Regions from separate parts of the Moritella sp. 24 genome, predicted to be linked through region 1. Evidence: predicted binding sites of a transcription regulator. Region 1 holds the regulator's gene; the other holds the start of a gene.
What was found. Region 1 encodes sigma-54, which starts transcription at its own class of promoters, with help from an activator protein. Its sites were predicted from a motif close to GTTGGCACGNNNNTNGNNT; they were not measured.
Positions count from the first base shown of each region.

Region 1 (7,929 bases):
GTGAAGCAAGCCATGGTGATCTCGGAATGATTGAACGTGAAGATGTCGTCATTGCCTTATCAAACTCTGGTGAGTCTGATGAAATATTGGCGTTGTATCCAGTATTAAAACGCTTAAGCATACCAGTGATCTCAATGACGGGTAACACCAATTCAACCATGGCACGCGAAGCAAAAATTAATTTATGTATTAAAGTTGATAAAGAAGCTTGCCCACTTGGATTAGCACCAACATCGAGTACAACAGCAAGCTTGGTGATGGGTGATGCCATTGCGGTTGCTTTACTCGAAGCAAAAGGGTTTACCGCCAATGACTTTGCACTTTCTCACCCTGGCGGTAGCTTAGGTAGAAAACTATTATTACGTATTTCAGACATTATGCACAAAGGTGATGACGTACCGAGTGTACAACAAGGCGAAACTATCTCTAACGCCTTGTTAGAAGTCTCTCGAAAAGGGCTTGGCATGACCGCTGTGAATGACGAAACGAAGCTCGTTGGTATTTTTACGGATGGTGATTTACGCCGTATCTTAGATGCACGTATAGATATTCACCAGACGCCAATCAGTGAAGTAATGACAAAAAGATGTGTTACTATTAATGAACATATCTTAGCTGCAGAAGCCCTTGCCGTCATGGAAAATAAAAAAGTTAACGGCTTAATTGTAGTCAACGAACGACAAGAGCCCGTCGGCGCCTTCAACATGCATGACTTACTACGCGCAGGTGTACTATAAAATGATCAACACATTATACGGTCCTATTCCACAAGACATCTTAACCAAAGCAAAAACATTAAAATTACTCATTTGCGATATAGATGGCGTCTTTTCTGACGGTCGCGTTTATATGGGTAACGATGGGGAAGAACTAAAAGCCTTTCATACTCGCGATGGTTTCGGCGTAAAATCATTACTTAATGCCGATATCGAAGTTGCGGTGATCACCGGTCGCCAATCCACGATTGTTGCAAACCGTATGCAAGCGTTAGGTGTTAAACATATCTACCAAGGCCAAGACAACAAAGTTATCGCCTTTAATATGTTACTTGAAGAACTCAACATATCTCCAGAACATGTCGGCTATATTGGCGATGATGTGATTGATTTACCGGTAATGAATCTTTGCGGACTTAGTGTTGCTGTTGCTGATGCGCATCCTCTCGTTAAAAAAGGCGCTGATTTTAGCACCTCAATCCGCGGTGGTTTCGGTGCAGTAAGAGAATTAGCAGACTTAATCCTATTGGCTAAAGGCATATTAGATCAAGCACAAGGCACGTCTGTATGAATCGCCAAAATGTAGGCATTGTTATCCTGTTCCTGTGCGCGCTTGGTGTTTGGCGATTTTTCTCGCCAGATGAACAGTCAACAACGGCTACATCGACCGAATATCAACCTGATTTCACCGCACAAGTCCTACGTAGTGTCGAATTCAGTGAAGAAGGAAAAATTATACGTCGCATTTTTGCAGATAGTATGGAGCATTATGGTGAGTTAGGCATGACAATGTTCACCAACCCCGTTATTATTCTTTACGATGACAACGCCCAAGCAACATGGAAAATTCAAGCCACTGAAGGTAACTTCAGCAGTGACGATATAGCAACACTACGCAATAATGTTGTCATCAAAAACATGGCTAAAAATGATTATATTGATGTCATCACAACGAGTTATTTACAATTAGAACTTGCCAAAAATTTGGTACGCAGCGATCAATTAATCACTATTTCAGGGACCTTATTCAACCAAACAGGTGTCGGACTTGAAGGTGATTTAAAGCAAGAATACATGACAATCCTTAAGCAAGTTGAAGCGATTTATACTAATGATGAAAAAATATAAAATTTTACTATTAACATTATTCATGAGTAATTCAGCACTCGCACTCGAGTCTGATTTTAAAGAAAATGTTGTCGTAAATGCAAAACGCCAAGAAGTGTTCATTAAAGACAATCGCGTTATATTTTATGATAATGTTGTTGTTACTCAAGGAACTATACTAATAAAAGCGGATAAGCTAACGGTATTAAGTTCAGGTGGAAAAGGCACAGAAGTGATGATTGCTACAGGTAAACCTGCCACATTTTATCAGGAGCTTGATGGCAGCAAAAAAATCAATGCTGAATCGAATGAGATCCGTTATGAACTCGGTAAAAAACGTTTAACGTTATCAACAAATGCACGTTTACGCCAAGCCGACAGCGAAGTGAAAGGTGATAAGATCATCTATCAAATCGACAAACAAGAAATGATAGCCGAAAGCGGAAATCATGAATCAGATCGAGTGATCACAATTTTCACTCCTGAAAACAACAAAACTAATTAGAGTAAATACATTCATATGGCGCGTTTAAAAGCATCACACTTAGCAAAAAGCTACAACAAACGTAAAGTTGTTTCAGATGTGAGTCTCGAAGTCGAATCAGGACAAATTGTTGGTTTACTTGGGCCTAATGGCGCGGGTAAAACAACGACCTTTTACATGGTTGTAGGCTTGGTTAAGCGAGATCATGGACAAATCTTCATTGATGACCAAGAATTAACGCATGAACCTATGCATATTCGAGCGCAACAAGGCATCGGTTATTTACCACAAGAAGCGTCTATTTTTCGCCGTTTATCAGTAACGAAAAATATTATGGCGATCTTAGAACTTCGCACAGAATTAAGCCGTTTTGAACGTGAAGAAAAACTAGAAGAATTGTTAGAAGAATTTCATATCACCCATATTCGCGATAGTTTAGGCATGAGCTTATCCGGTGGTGAACGCCGCCGTGTTGAGATCGCAAGAGCACTTGCCGCTGATCCCAAGTTCATTTTATTAGATGAACCTTTTGCAGGTGTAGATCCTATCTCTGTCGGCGATATTAAGAAGATTATTCAGCATCTACGTGATCGTGGTTTAGGGGTGTTAATTACCGACCATAACGTACGTGAAACGCTTGATGTATGTGAGCACTCTTACATTGTAAGCCACGGACATTTAATCGCATCTGGTACTTCTGAAGAAATTCTGTCCAACGAAAAAGTAAAAGAAGTGTACCTTGGAGATCAATTCCGACTATAGTTTGATATTGATATATAGCCGCATTAAGGAAGAGAGAGTAGTCGTTAGATGAAGCCATCATTACAACTTCGTATGAGTCAATCTCTGGCAATGACGCCACAGCTACAACAAGCGATTCGATTATTACAATTATCGACCTTGGAGTTACAGCAAGAGATTCAAGAAGCGTTAGACAGCAACCCGCTGCTAGAACAAGAAGATCCCAACACATCTCCGTCAAATGAGAGTGATAACGATGATTCACTTAACGCTGATAGTACTGACTCAATTACTGATACCAGCCAAATAGAAGTGAGCGATGCGCTTAATAGCGACTCAATGCCCGATGAGCTACCTAACGACAGCAACTGGGATGATGTTTATACCCCACAAACGCAAACTCACAGCGGTGGTAGCGCAGGTATTGATGGTTTAGACCAAGTTTACCAAGGTGAAACCAGCGAAGGCTTATACGAACATCTCATGTGGCAAATGGAATTAACCCCCTTCTCCGATACTGACCGTGCAATTGCAGTCGCGATTATTGATGGCATCGATAATTATGGCTACCTTAGCCAAACTTGTGACGATATTCTAACGAGTGTCAATATAGGTCATCAAGAAACCAATGACAGTGACGAAGAGCAGATCGAATTAGATGAAGTTGAAGCGGTATTAAAACGTATCCAACATTTTGATCCCATCGGTGTTGCTGCACGTTCATTACAAGAATGTTTATTAATCCAACTTCAACACTTACCCAAAAACACGCCTTGGTTAACCGAATGTCAGCAAGTAATCCAATCTCATATGGATTTATTAGGTAATCGAGACTATCGTCAATTAAGCCGTAAAACAAAATTAAAAGAGCCTCAACTCAAAGAGATCATGCAATTAATCCAGAGCCTAGAACCAAGGCCTGGAAATGCCATAGATCAAAGTGAAGGACTCTATGTTATCCCTGATGTTCTGGTAAAGAAAAAAAATAATCAGTGGATAGTCGAGTTAAATCCTGACATTGTGCCAAGATTAAAAGTGAACAATGAATATTCAAGCCTATCGACGGGTAACCGTAATAGTAGCGATGGACAATTTATTCGTACGCATGTTCAAGAAGCAAAATGGTTTATTAAAAGTTTAGAAAGTCGTAATGAAACGTTACTAAAAGTAACAAAATGCATTGTTCAACGCCAAATGGATTTCTTTGAATATGGTGATGAAGCCATGAAACCTATGGTGTTGAATGATATTGCAGAAGAAGTGGAAATGCACGAATCAACAATTTCTCGTGTCACAACGCAGAAGTTTATGCATACACCACGTGGTATTTTTGAATTGAAGTTTTTCTTTTCAAGCCATGTAAGTACAGATAACGGTGGTGAGTGCTCATCTACCGCTATCCGCGCATTAATTAAGAAATTGGTTGCGGCAGAAAATGCCATAAAACCATTAAGTGACAGCAAGATTGCTGATTTACTTGCTGATCAAGGTATCAAAGTGGCTCGACGCACTATTGCGAAGTATCGAGAAGCGCTCAGCATACCGCCATCTAATCAGCGTAAGAGCCTGCTATAAGGCTCATCTAACCTTCATATGGGAGACATATATGCAAATTAATTTAACAGGTAGACATGTAGACATTACAGATTCACTGAAAGATTACGTTGATAGCAAGTTTTCCAAATTAGAACGACATTTCGATCACATTAACAATATCCATGTGATTTTAAATGTCGAAAAACTACTCCAAATTGCAGAAGCCAAAATACATCTAAATGGGGGTGAAATCTTTGCCGTACATGAGCATAATGACATGTATGCCGCAATTGATGGCTTAATGGATAAGCTTGATCGCCAAGTGATTAAGCACAAAGAAAAATTAATCCGTCATTAATTTTTAGTCCCACTAATAAATAACCTAAAGGAAATAAACATTTCCTTTAGGTATTAATGCTTCTGACATAATTAAAACATATCATATCCAAATCAATTGCGGGATAATGAGCCCATTATTTTATATCGCTATCAGTTTTAAATTAGCTACCTAATTTTGACTAACACTAGGATATATTAGCTACGCAGATGTGAGGATAAAAGATGAAATTAATAATAGTCAGTGGCCAATCAGGTTCCGGTAAATCAATCGCATTACGGGTACTTGAAGATCTAGGCTACTACTGCGTAGATAACCTGCCTGTTAAATTATTACCACAACTATTACAAACCTTAAACGCCAAAACAGAAAAAGTCGCGGTGAGTATTGATGTGCGTAATCTACCGACTGATAAGAAAGAGTTAAATGACATTATTGAGGAGCTAAAAGCGAGCACCGAGCTAACAAGCTTATTCCTTGATACTAATAAATCAGTTCTAATCAAACGCTACAGTGAAACAAGACGACTTCACCCATTAACCAAAGGTGAATTTTCATTATCTCAAGCGATTGAAATAGAAGAAAAACGCTTACGTCCAATCGCCTTACACGCAGATTTAAAAATCGATACGACTGAACTCAATATTCATGAGTTAAGTGAACAAATAAAAGAGCGTATTTTAGGTAAGAAAAATAATCAGCTTGTCTTAGTATTTCAATCTTTTGGTTTTAAACACGGTTTACCAATGGATGCAGATTATGTATTCGACGTACGATTTTTACCAAACCCGCATTGGATCCCAGAGCTAAAACCTTATACAGGGCTTGATGAACCAGTAATCAAATACCTCAGTCAGCAATCTGAAGTCATGAGTTTTACACTACAAATTGAAAACTTATTAACGACTTGGTTACCGCTACTTGAAAAGAACAATCGTAGCTATGTAACTGTTGCCATTGGTTGCACTGGTGGTCAGCATCGCTCTGTATTTATTGCCGAGCAGCTAGCAAAAAGCTTTAAATTGCAAGATCGAGTGGTACAAACACGCCACCAAACATTAGAAAAGAATAAACATAAGAACAACTAAGTATTCGCTTAGTTACTCAACAGGCAATAAAAATAGATAATGATTATAATTTATTGTTAATACTGATTATAAATGAAGATTAAGCTAGAATCGCACAGCGCGAGTGAAAGCTCGCAGTTCTAGTATTTAAGAATGGGGACGACATATGCCAGAAAAGATGGAGCATGAAAGCACACACCTACGCTTAAGCGAAGTGAACGAAGCACTTGATAGTGGTATGTTTGTTCACGTAAAGCGGATGCTCTACCAAACGCCCCCTTGTGATATTGCCCTATTATTGGAATCATCGCCACCAGCGGGACGTAAAGTGCTGTGGCGATTAACAGACCCTGAATTACAGGGTGAAATCCTCGACGAACTCAATGAAGATGCAAAAACCAGTATTCTAAAACTAATGGATACTGAGTCTTTAGTGGCTGCGACAGAAGGCTTAGACACCGATGATTTAGCCAATGTATTACGTAGCCTACCAGACAGCATCTACCAAGAAGTTATCACCCAAATGGATACCCAAGATCGTCACCGCTTAGAAACCGCGATGGCGTATCCAGAAGACACTGCTGGCAGTATCATGGATACTGATACTATTACCTTAAGACCAGATGTAACTGTTGATGTTATCTTACGCTACATTCGCTTACGCGGAGAACTACCTGAAGCGACAGATACCTTATATGTGGTTGATAAAGATGACCGCTTAATTGGTGATGTTCCTTTAGCTATGTTGTTAACAACAGACCCGAACAGTGTTATTAGTACCATAATGGATCGCGAAGCAGAGACCTTACCTGCCACGCTTGATACCTCGGAAGTAGCTAAACTGTTTGAACGTCATGATTGGATCTCAGCACCTGTTCTAGATGATTCGGGTAAATTACTCGGTCGTATTACGATTGATGACGTGGTTGATATTATCCGTGAAAATGCCGAGCATGACATGATGGGTATGGCGGGTATGGATGACGACGAAGATACCTTCGCTCCCGTGATACAAAGTACCAAACGTCGAACGCTATGGCTTGGAGTTAATTTAATTGCAGCCCTCACAGCAGCTTCTGTATCTAATATGTTTGAAGCAACATTAGAACAATTAGCGACCCTCGCTATTTTAATGACGATTGTACCAAGCATGGGTGGTATTGCCGGTAATCAAACCCTCGCACTCGTTATTCGTGGTATGGCGGTTGGTCATATTAGTGACGAAAATAGCCGTTGGTTAATTGGTAAAGAAGCCATGGTAGGTGCACTAAACGGCGCTATCTGGGCAATATCTATCGCTATCATCGTATCGTTATGGAAAGGTGACCCGTCACTTGGTTTGATCATTGGTGGCGCCATGTTTATCAATATGGCAATGGGTGGACTTGCAGGGGTTGTCATTCCTCTGGTCATGAAGAAATACAATATCGACCCCGCCTTAGCAGGTGGTATGGCACTGACAACAGTAACAGATGTAGTTGGCCTCTTTGCTTTCTTAGGTATGGCCACTCTGGTTTACGGATCGTAGCCGCGTTTAAATAGCGACGCTACAATCGCAGTTGCACCGTTGTAACCTTATCGATATAAAAAAGCCTGTGTTTGATAACACAGGCTTTTTTCGTTCAGTTGCTAGTAAATTCAATGCTAAGTACATTGAACCACTTAAACTTCACCTATCGGTAATATTAGTTACCCGCAATCTGCATAGATTCTAATAATGTAGAACCCATTAAGATACTGCTGCGAACATCCACATCCTTACCGACAGCAACAATATTTTTAAACATATCTGTTAAGTTACCCGCGATCGTGATCTCGTGTACAGGATATTGTAACTCACCGTTTTCAACCCAGAAACCTGACGCGCCACGGCTGTAATCGCCCGTCACAATATTAACGCCCTGTCCCATCAACTCAGTCACTAACAAGCCAGTGCCCATC
Region 1 covers NZ_CP056123.1:4,397,068-4,404,996, forward strand. The annotation lists gene HWV00_RS19635 (KpsF/GutQ family sugar-phosphate isomerase) at 1-737, shown strand, start outside; gene kdsC (3-deoxy-manno-octulosonate-8-phosphatase KdsC) at 739-1,287, shown strand; gene lptC (LPS export ABC transporter periplasmic protein LptC) at 1,284-1,844, shown strand; gene lptA (lipopolysaccharide transport periplasmic protein LptA) at 1,867-2,328, shown strand; gene lptB (LPS export ABC transporter ATP-binding protein) at 2,344-3,069, shown strand; gene HWV00_RS19660 (RNA polymerase factor sigma-54) at 3,118-4,623, shown strand; gene hpf (ribosome hibernation promoting factor) at 4,655-4,942, shown strand; gene rapZ (RNase adapter RapZ) at 5,146-6,009, shown strand; gene mgtE (magnesium transporter) at 6,155-7,516, shown strand; gene pmbA (metalloprotease PmbA) at 7,674-7,929, opposite strand, start outside.

Region 2 (7,929 bases), 2.0 Mb from region 1:
GGTGCACTTTCGACTTGTGGGTGCACTGTATTAATAATATTACGCTTATTGTCTAATTCGTAGACCCAGTCACATTGCTCTGGCAGCGTGGCTAAACATTGCTCTGTGATACGTTGGAAGTAAGCGGTAAAGTTGCGTACTTCAGCACTGGTCATGAATGTTTCTTTTTGTTTATGATCTTCATTTTCTTGTAGGGTTTGACGTTTGTTTTCTTGCTCTAGTCGCCACTCATGTACGCTATCAAAGCTCGGCGCTTTTAACATTATCCAATCGTCTATACGTTGATATAGCCCTTGGTAGTTTTGCTTGAGCTGTTGATTTACATAGCTACGCCAAATACCATATTTATCTCTTTTAGCTTCAAGTTTGTTAATTGGATAAATAAGGTCTTTCATTAACTGCGGTTGAACGCCTAAACACCAACCTTCTAATATGATCACGTCGATAGGGCGATCAACAATAGGCCATTGAGATTGCGGGTAGGGATTGTCTGCAAACTTATTAAAACGCGGTAATAACACGGGGTCGCTTGGTGTTGCCCCTGCACAGAGTTTGTCTAATGTTGCATTAGCAAGGTTGATGTCATGCGTACCCGGTACACCTCGGGTACGTAATAAAGGATGTATTTGGTTGGCAAGATCGTTACGTTGACGATTACTGTAATAAAAATCATCAAGTGATAATACAGCGACGTTTAGGTCGTACTCTGTGCTTAGTCGAGTACCTAGATAATCAGCAAGCGTTGATTTACCTGAACCTTGGCAGCCATTGATGCCAACAATAAAGGTTTCTTTTGCTTGTTTTTGGTGCGCGACGATACTTAGTAGTGCAGCCGAAAAATGATCTGATGCATGTACTAAATAGTTGGCGTCCAACTGATGGCGCTGAATGAATTGGTCTAATATTGGCATTTTCGTCATAGATCACCGCTTTCTTTGAATTCACTGAATTTATATCAATCAATAATTGCTACAACATTTAAACAGTTTTTAATAAACATTTAAATAGCTAATTATTAACAATCAACTCTTATGCCAAATTATATTGTTCCTTAATAATAAAAATAATTCACCTATTTAATCTGTCTGGTGTTAGTTATTCCTCGTTAAAACTAATGGATCTAATAATTTAGTGAGTTCTTCTCGTGTTAAATCGGTATTTTCTTCTGCAACATCAATTATAGGGCGTTGTTCTTTATAGGCCTGCTTGGCAATTTGGGCCGCTTTAAGGTAGCCAATGACGGGATTAAGCGCGGTGACTAAAATAGGGTTTTTATAAAGAGCTTGTGTTAATGCTTGTTCTTGTACCTGAAAGTCGGCAATGGCTTTGTCTGCCATTAATCGACTACTTGATGCAAGTAAATTAATACTGCTTATTAGATTAGCAGCTATCAGAGGGAGCATGACGTTGAGTTCGAAATTACCTGATTGCCCACCAATAGTAATTGCAGCATCATTACCGATCACTTGCGCTGCAACCATCGCAGCTGATTCGGGAATAATCGGGTTTACTTTACCGGGCATGATGGATGAACCTGGTTGTAAGGCGGGTAAGCTTATTTCGCCTAATCCTGCCAGTGGACCCGAATTCATCCAACGAAGATCATTGGCTATTTTCATTAACGATACCGCGGTTGTTTTCAATTGACCGGATAGCGCGACAGCGGTGTCTTGTGTTGCCATCAAAAATGAAAAATTGTCTGCCTTGTTAAAGCGAAGTCCTGTTAATGCCGATAATTTATGATTAAAGTGAGTTGTGAATTCGGGATGAGCATTAATTCCCGTGCCTACGGCGGTTCCTCCTTGCGCAAGTTGTAGCAATTTGGGGTTTAATAGTTTGATATTATGAATACTGTAATTGATCTGTGCTGCCCAACTGAATAATGATTGGCTCATGCGTACTGGCATTGCATCCATTAAGTGAGTTCTACCTGTTTTGACAAAATGATTTAAACTAAGTGCTTTATCTACAATTGTTTGGTGCAGATGTTGTAGGGCGGGTAGCAGCTGTTTATCGATTAACATAGCGGCACTAACATGGATAGCACTGGGTATCACATCATTACTGCTTTGGCCGTAATTTACATGGTCGTTAGCATCGATCTTACTTTGGCTATAAATACTCGCAAGATGGGCGATCACTTCGTTGGCATTCATATTAGAACTTGTGCCAGATCCAGTTTGGTAGATATCAATAGGGAAGTGTTGCATGATGTTTTCGTCAGCGAGTAATTGGCTGACTGCCGTACAGATTGCAGTGGCGATGTCTTCTGATAATAGTCCCAGTGCGAGGTTTGCTTGTGCGGCCGCTGATTTGATCAATAATAATGATTTAATGAAATCAATTGGCATGGTTTGACCGCTAACAGGAAAGTTGTCTATTGCACGTTGTGTTTGCGCGCCATACAGTGCATTGGTAGGTACGTGAACCTCGCCCATGCTATCGCGTTCAATTCGAGTGTTAACCATCGTTATCTCCTGAGCATCATTCGTTATAAAAATGGCTGGCATTATGTGAGAAGCAGCTTATTTTTATACCAATAAATGTAGATATATCATTAAACAGTATAGCGAATGAAGAGTGCGATGAAGTAGGTCGATTAAGTTTTAAGAATAAGGTAAGCTGGTGTTAATTGAACATTTAGCATTTACTGAACATGCGGTTAGTGTGCATAACGTCATCTTTATTAGGATAAAATAATGTCATCTTTGGAAACAACTGGTTTGCAACAGGATAAAACGCCAGAAATTGATTTGCAGACTTGTGCTGCTAAACAGTTAAGCTGCTTGGGTATACCAGGATTGATGACGCTTGAAGCTATTGAATTCCAATTGTTAGAACTTGATTCGGTGTTAGCGAATAGTCAGCAGTTAGCGGAACAATATAAACCGTTAATCGCAAATTTACCGACCGCATTACACAGCTGTTTTCAAGTTTCAGCTGCTGGTGTTGAACAACTCGCTACGATGATCCAGTTACTTCAAAGTACACCGGAAGCGATGTGGACGTTTAGGGATACTTGTTTTAATGACTATGAGATGGATTTTAGATTAGCAAAGTTACAGCAGCAGCTAACAATTTTAACACCGTTAAATAAAAAACTCGTTCCTTTTGTGGCAACAAATGCATTGGGAACAACTTCATCATTACGTGCAATTCAAACGTGTTTGGATAATGCAGGGATGTTTTGTTGGTTTTCTGCTGACTGGCGTAAAGCGAAGAAGGAGACGTTAGCGTTAGCTGTAAATGAACAATTAAAACTTGCTGATATTAAGATGTTATTTCCGGCGATGATAAAATACGTCAACGCACAGGAGAACCATGATGCAATTTTTGCTGAAATACCTGCTTTAAGTATGGCTAACCAAGGCATTAATACCGATTTGGTGCCACTGTTAGCGGTGCGTGAGTGGTATAAAGATGTTGGATTTGCAATAACTGCGCACTTTGCGGGCGAAGGGGAGATCTTAACTGGGTTGTCTGTGCTTGCTAAAGAAGATGCTGATGTATTAGTCGCTACGTATGCAGACAAGCTAATGACTAATATTAAGGTCATCGACAATCAAATGAACAAGTTGAGATTGAGTTTTCCTGAATGCCAAATTTTGAAACAGGGTGATGTTAGTTACTTAACATCGGTTGCAGAGTTAAAAACGATTGTTGTTACACAGTTAAATATTTTGAAGAATGGCTGTAATAGTACAAATGTATGTTTAGCAGACTGTAAATAGTTGATGTTCAATCATTTAATTATCAACATATGAATGATATTGATTGTGAATTTATGATTTAAAAAGAGAGGGTGTTAATCAGCAGTATTGTGTTGCAGAATACGTTGTTTGATTTATACCTGAATTTTAGACATAAAAAAACCTCGCTCATTGAGCAAGGCTTCATTATTTGGTGCGTCCTACAAGATTTGAACTTGTGACATCTAGCATGTCGAGCTAGCGCTCTACCAACTGAGCTAAGGACGCGGAATTTGTACCATTAAAAAATGGTGCTCGCTACAAGACTTGAACTTGTGACATCTAGCATGTCGAGCTAGCGCTCTACCAACTGAGCTAAGCGAGCAATATTTGGTATGTCGTTAAGACGAGACAAATATTATCCCGCATCCCCATTATCATCAAGTCTTTTTTAAATAATATCTATCTTTCGCTTTAAAACTAAGCAGTTGGGTCGATATTTAAATCTTCTGCAGGACCAAAGAATTCAAAATGAACATTTTCAGCCGGAATTCCTAGTTTTGGCGCGAAGTTGTTCATTGCTTGCATGAAAGGTTTTGGACCTAAGAAGTAGAATTCTACATCACGGTCGTGACCAATTTTTTCTTCTAGCATTGCTAAGTTAATAAATCCGGTTGCATCGGGTTTACATTCTTCTGTTGCATCGCTGTAGACGAAATACGGTTTTAGGTTGTCGTTTTTCGCAGCAAGATCGATGACATGGTCACGGAACGCATGTACGTTTTTGTTTATTGCAGCATGGATGAAGTGAATAGGACGGTCTGTGCCAACTAAACTGTTTAACATGCTGATCGCTGGTGTAATACCAACACCACCAGTAACAAGTACAACAGGTTTGCTGTTATCTTTTAGAATGAAGTCGCCTGCAGGCGCTAATACTTGTAGTGTATCACCAGCTTGAATGTGATTGTGCAAGTAGTTAGATACAGCACCTCCATCTTCACGTTTAACACTAATACGTAAGTATTCTGCGTTCGGTGAATCAGATAAACTGTATTGACGACGTGTTTCTTCACCATCAATGTTTAATACTAAACCAATAAACTGACCCGGTATGAATGAAGTCACTGGCTTACCATCTGTCGGAGTCAGATAGAAAGAGGTAATGTTATCGCTTTCTGCTGTTTTTGTGGCAACTTTGAACTCACGTTCATCACGCCAGCCGCCTTCTTTTTCTGCATTGGCGGTATACGCTGCTTCTTCAGCACCGATGAGTAGGTCTGCAAGCTGCCAGTATGCAAGTCCCCATGCATCAATCACAGCATCTGTTGCAGCATCACCTAATACAGCTTTGATTGATTTTAATAAACATTCACCAACAATTTCGTATTGCTCTGGCTGGATATTAAGAGAAACGTGCTTGTTCACAATACGGTTTACAGCGGCTTCTAATACAGACAGGTTGTCGATGTTACCTGCATAAGCAACAAGCGCATTTGCCAGTGCTTTAGGTTGTGCATTACCCGCTTGGTTACTTTGGTTGAAAAAACGTTTTACTTCTGGGTATTCTCTAAACATCAAAGGATAAAAATGCGCTGTAATATCATTAGCATGAGCAGAAACAGCTGGGACAGTTGCTTTGATAATATCAATAGTTTGTTGCGTTAACATAATAGCTACCTTGTATAGGTTAGTGAAATAAATTGATCTACATCAATGTTTATATTCTCTGTATAGCATTAGCTGTGCCAACTTTTTAAGCTATTGATAATGTTGCGTTTGATGTTTTTAACTTTAACTTTGTTGTTATTGAGACAACTCTTGTGCGTTGTCATATTTACAACTGCGATGTCTAAATGACAACTTTTTGCGTGTAATTACCTCATGAATATTGAATATTTACGCTCGTTTACCTTGAGACGTTAAATTGTTAAGCTGATGTTTAGAAAGGAAATTAAATAACTTGGCTATGAGGGGGCAAATGACGATATTACATATTTCGGACAGTATTGAATTGGTTTCTTTAGAGGAAGGTGACTCTTCAGTAATACTGAATTTAGTCGAATTCAGCCGCTCACAACTCGGAAAGTATTTATATTGGGTTGATGATGTTCGAGATGAAGTATCAGCTCATCAATATATAGTCGAACGTATAAGTAGTGGGTTATTAGATTCTTACTGGTTTAAAATAAAGTTCAATATGCAAGCTTGTGGTGTCTTTGGCATCAAGTCTATTTCTGCTGAGGACGGCGTTGCAGAAGTCGGCTATTGGTTGTCACATAGAGTGCACGGCAATGGAATTATAGCTAAGATCATAGCTCAGTTATCGTCTTTTTTATTAGGGAACACTGACGCGAAAATAATTGAATTTAGATGCCTTGAAAAGAATATTGCGAGTATTCGCGTGGCAAAAAAATCGGGTGCTGAGTTAGTGGGTTCAATACCTAGCTATATGACTGTAGGAAATGAAAATCAGGCACTTCAGATATACCACCTGAAAATTTAAATATATAAGTAGATGTAGGATAGCTGGTACCTTGTTAGTATGTTAAAGGATATTATGGAATTCAGTACACGAGAAGCGTCAATTAAAGACGTGCAACTAATAGCATCAATTCATATAGCGTCTTGGGACTCTGCATTTGAAGGTTTAATGCCAAAAGGCTACATCGATAGTTATACGTTAGCTCGAAGAAAAGCAGAGTGGTCAGAGATAATTGGCAAGCATTTAGAAAACGTGATTGTTGCTGAAGTTGGGAATCAAGTTGTTGGTTTTTTATCTTACAATAATGATCGTAGCAGACTTAAAGCAATTGAATTGAGTAAGCTTTATCTTTGCCCTAGTGTTTATGATCAAGGCTTCGGCAGTCTGTTATTAAAATTACTTGAGCAAGAAGCAATACGTGAAGGCGTTGAATATATATCACTCTATGTTTTAGATTGTAATCAATCGGCCATAAAATTCTATCGTGGTCATGGGTTTAAAGAAAGTGGAGCTTGTCTTAAAACTGATTATGAAGGCTCTGTCATTATTGATATCCAAATGATAAAAAGAGTGCATAGTATTTCCAAGGAACAAAATGAAATTGATAATTAGAGACGTTCAAAAATCAGATGCACAAGGCATCATCAACATATTAAACCCTATCATTGAAGATGGTCTTTATACCATTCTTGATTCTACATTTTCTTTGGAAGAGGAAGAGCAATTTATAAAGGACTTCCCTGAAAGAGGCGTCTTTAATGTTGCAATCAACTCTGAAGAATCAACAGTTGTAGGTTTTCAAAATGTAGAACCGTTTGCTACTTATACACACGCTTTCGATCATGTCGGGATCATAGGTACATATGTAGATAGCAGTTATAGAAGGCAAGGGATCGCATCGGGCTTGTTTAATTTAACATTTGAATTAGCAAAATCTAAGGGTTATGAGAAGTTATTTGCTTATGTTCGAGACGATAATAAAGATGCATTAGCGACTTACCTGAAGCAAGGCTTTGAAGTGATAGGCATTGCTAAAAAACACGCTAAAATTGGCGGTAAATACATAGATGAAGTATTGATCGAAAAGATGCTATAAGTATTCTAGATAAAATTAAGGCTTAGTCTAAACATGTTTTATGTATAATCATATTTTTTTAACTATGGATTTCATCATGAATAAGAAGTTACTGATCCTTGCTTTACCACTTCTCCTTACTGCTTGTGCAGCCCCTAAATATACAGCTACACCTATTTCGTCAGAGTTACAATCTACTAATATTACGATTGTAAAAGACGAAGCAACGCGCGCTGTATTTTTAGATACAATGCAAACTTGGTGCTTGGACAATGCACATAAATGTACAGTAGTAAGTGATGGTACCCAGCCTGATCCAGCAGACTTGACGCTAACTTATGTATCACGTTGGAGCTGGGATCTACGTACATTCATCGCAGATGCTGAAGTAAAAGCGTATAAGAACAGCCAAAAAGTGGGTGAGGTCGAATTCGATGCACCTAATAGCGGTAACTTTGACAAGTTTGGTGATGACGATAAACGAATTGAGTCAATGATGGAAATTCTGTTTGGTCAGCAAACGGTTGAAGAAGCGCAAGCTAAAATAAGTTCTGGCGAGATATAGTTTTATAATTGAAATGAATGAGCCGCCTCAGTGAAAGAGGTGGCTCATTTATGCTTAAGACTTACAAAGCTGAGCTACAACTTTTAAGCGACGCTCTGGTTCTGATACAAACGGG
Region 2 covers NZ_CP056123.1:2,408,223-2,416,151, reverse strand. The annotation lists gene HWV00_RS10825 (hypothetical protein) at 1-920, opposite strand, end outside; gene HWV00_RS10820 (lyase family protein) at 1,092-2,468, opposite strand; gene HWV00_RS10815 (hypothetical protein) at 2,700-3,731, shown strand; tRNA gene HWV00_RS10810 (tRNA-Val) at 3,902-3,977, opposite strand; tRNA gene HWV00_RS10805 (tRNA-Val) at 3,999-4,074, opposite strand; gene hmpA (NO-inducible flavohemoprotein) at 4,170-5,360, opposite strand; gene HWV00_RS10795 (GNAT family N-acetyltransferase) at 5,671-6,195, shown strand; gene HWV00_RS10790 (GNAT family N-acetyltransferase) at 6,250-6,786, shown strand; gene HWV00_RS10785 (GNAT family N-acetyltransferase) at 6,770-7,270, shown strand; gene HWV00_RS10780 (Sbal_3080 family lipoprotein) at 7,347-7,814, shown strand; gene HWV00_RS10775 (NAD(P)/FAD-dependent oxidoreductase) at 7,869-7,929, opposite strand, start outside.
Region 2: a site for sigma-54 is predicted at 5,424-5,442, ahead of hmpA (NO-inducible flavohemoprotein). Genes of this name have one in related genera too.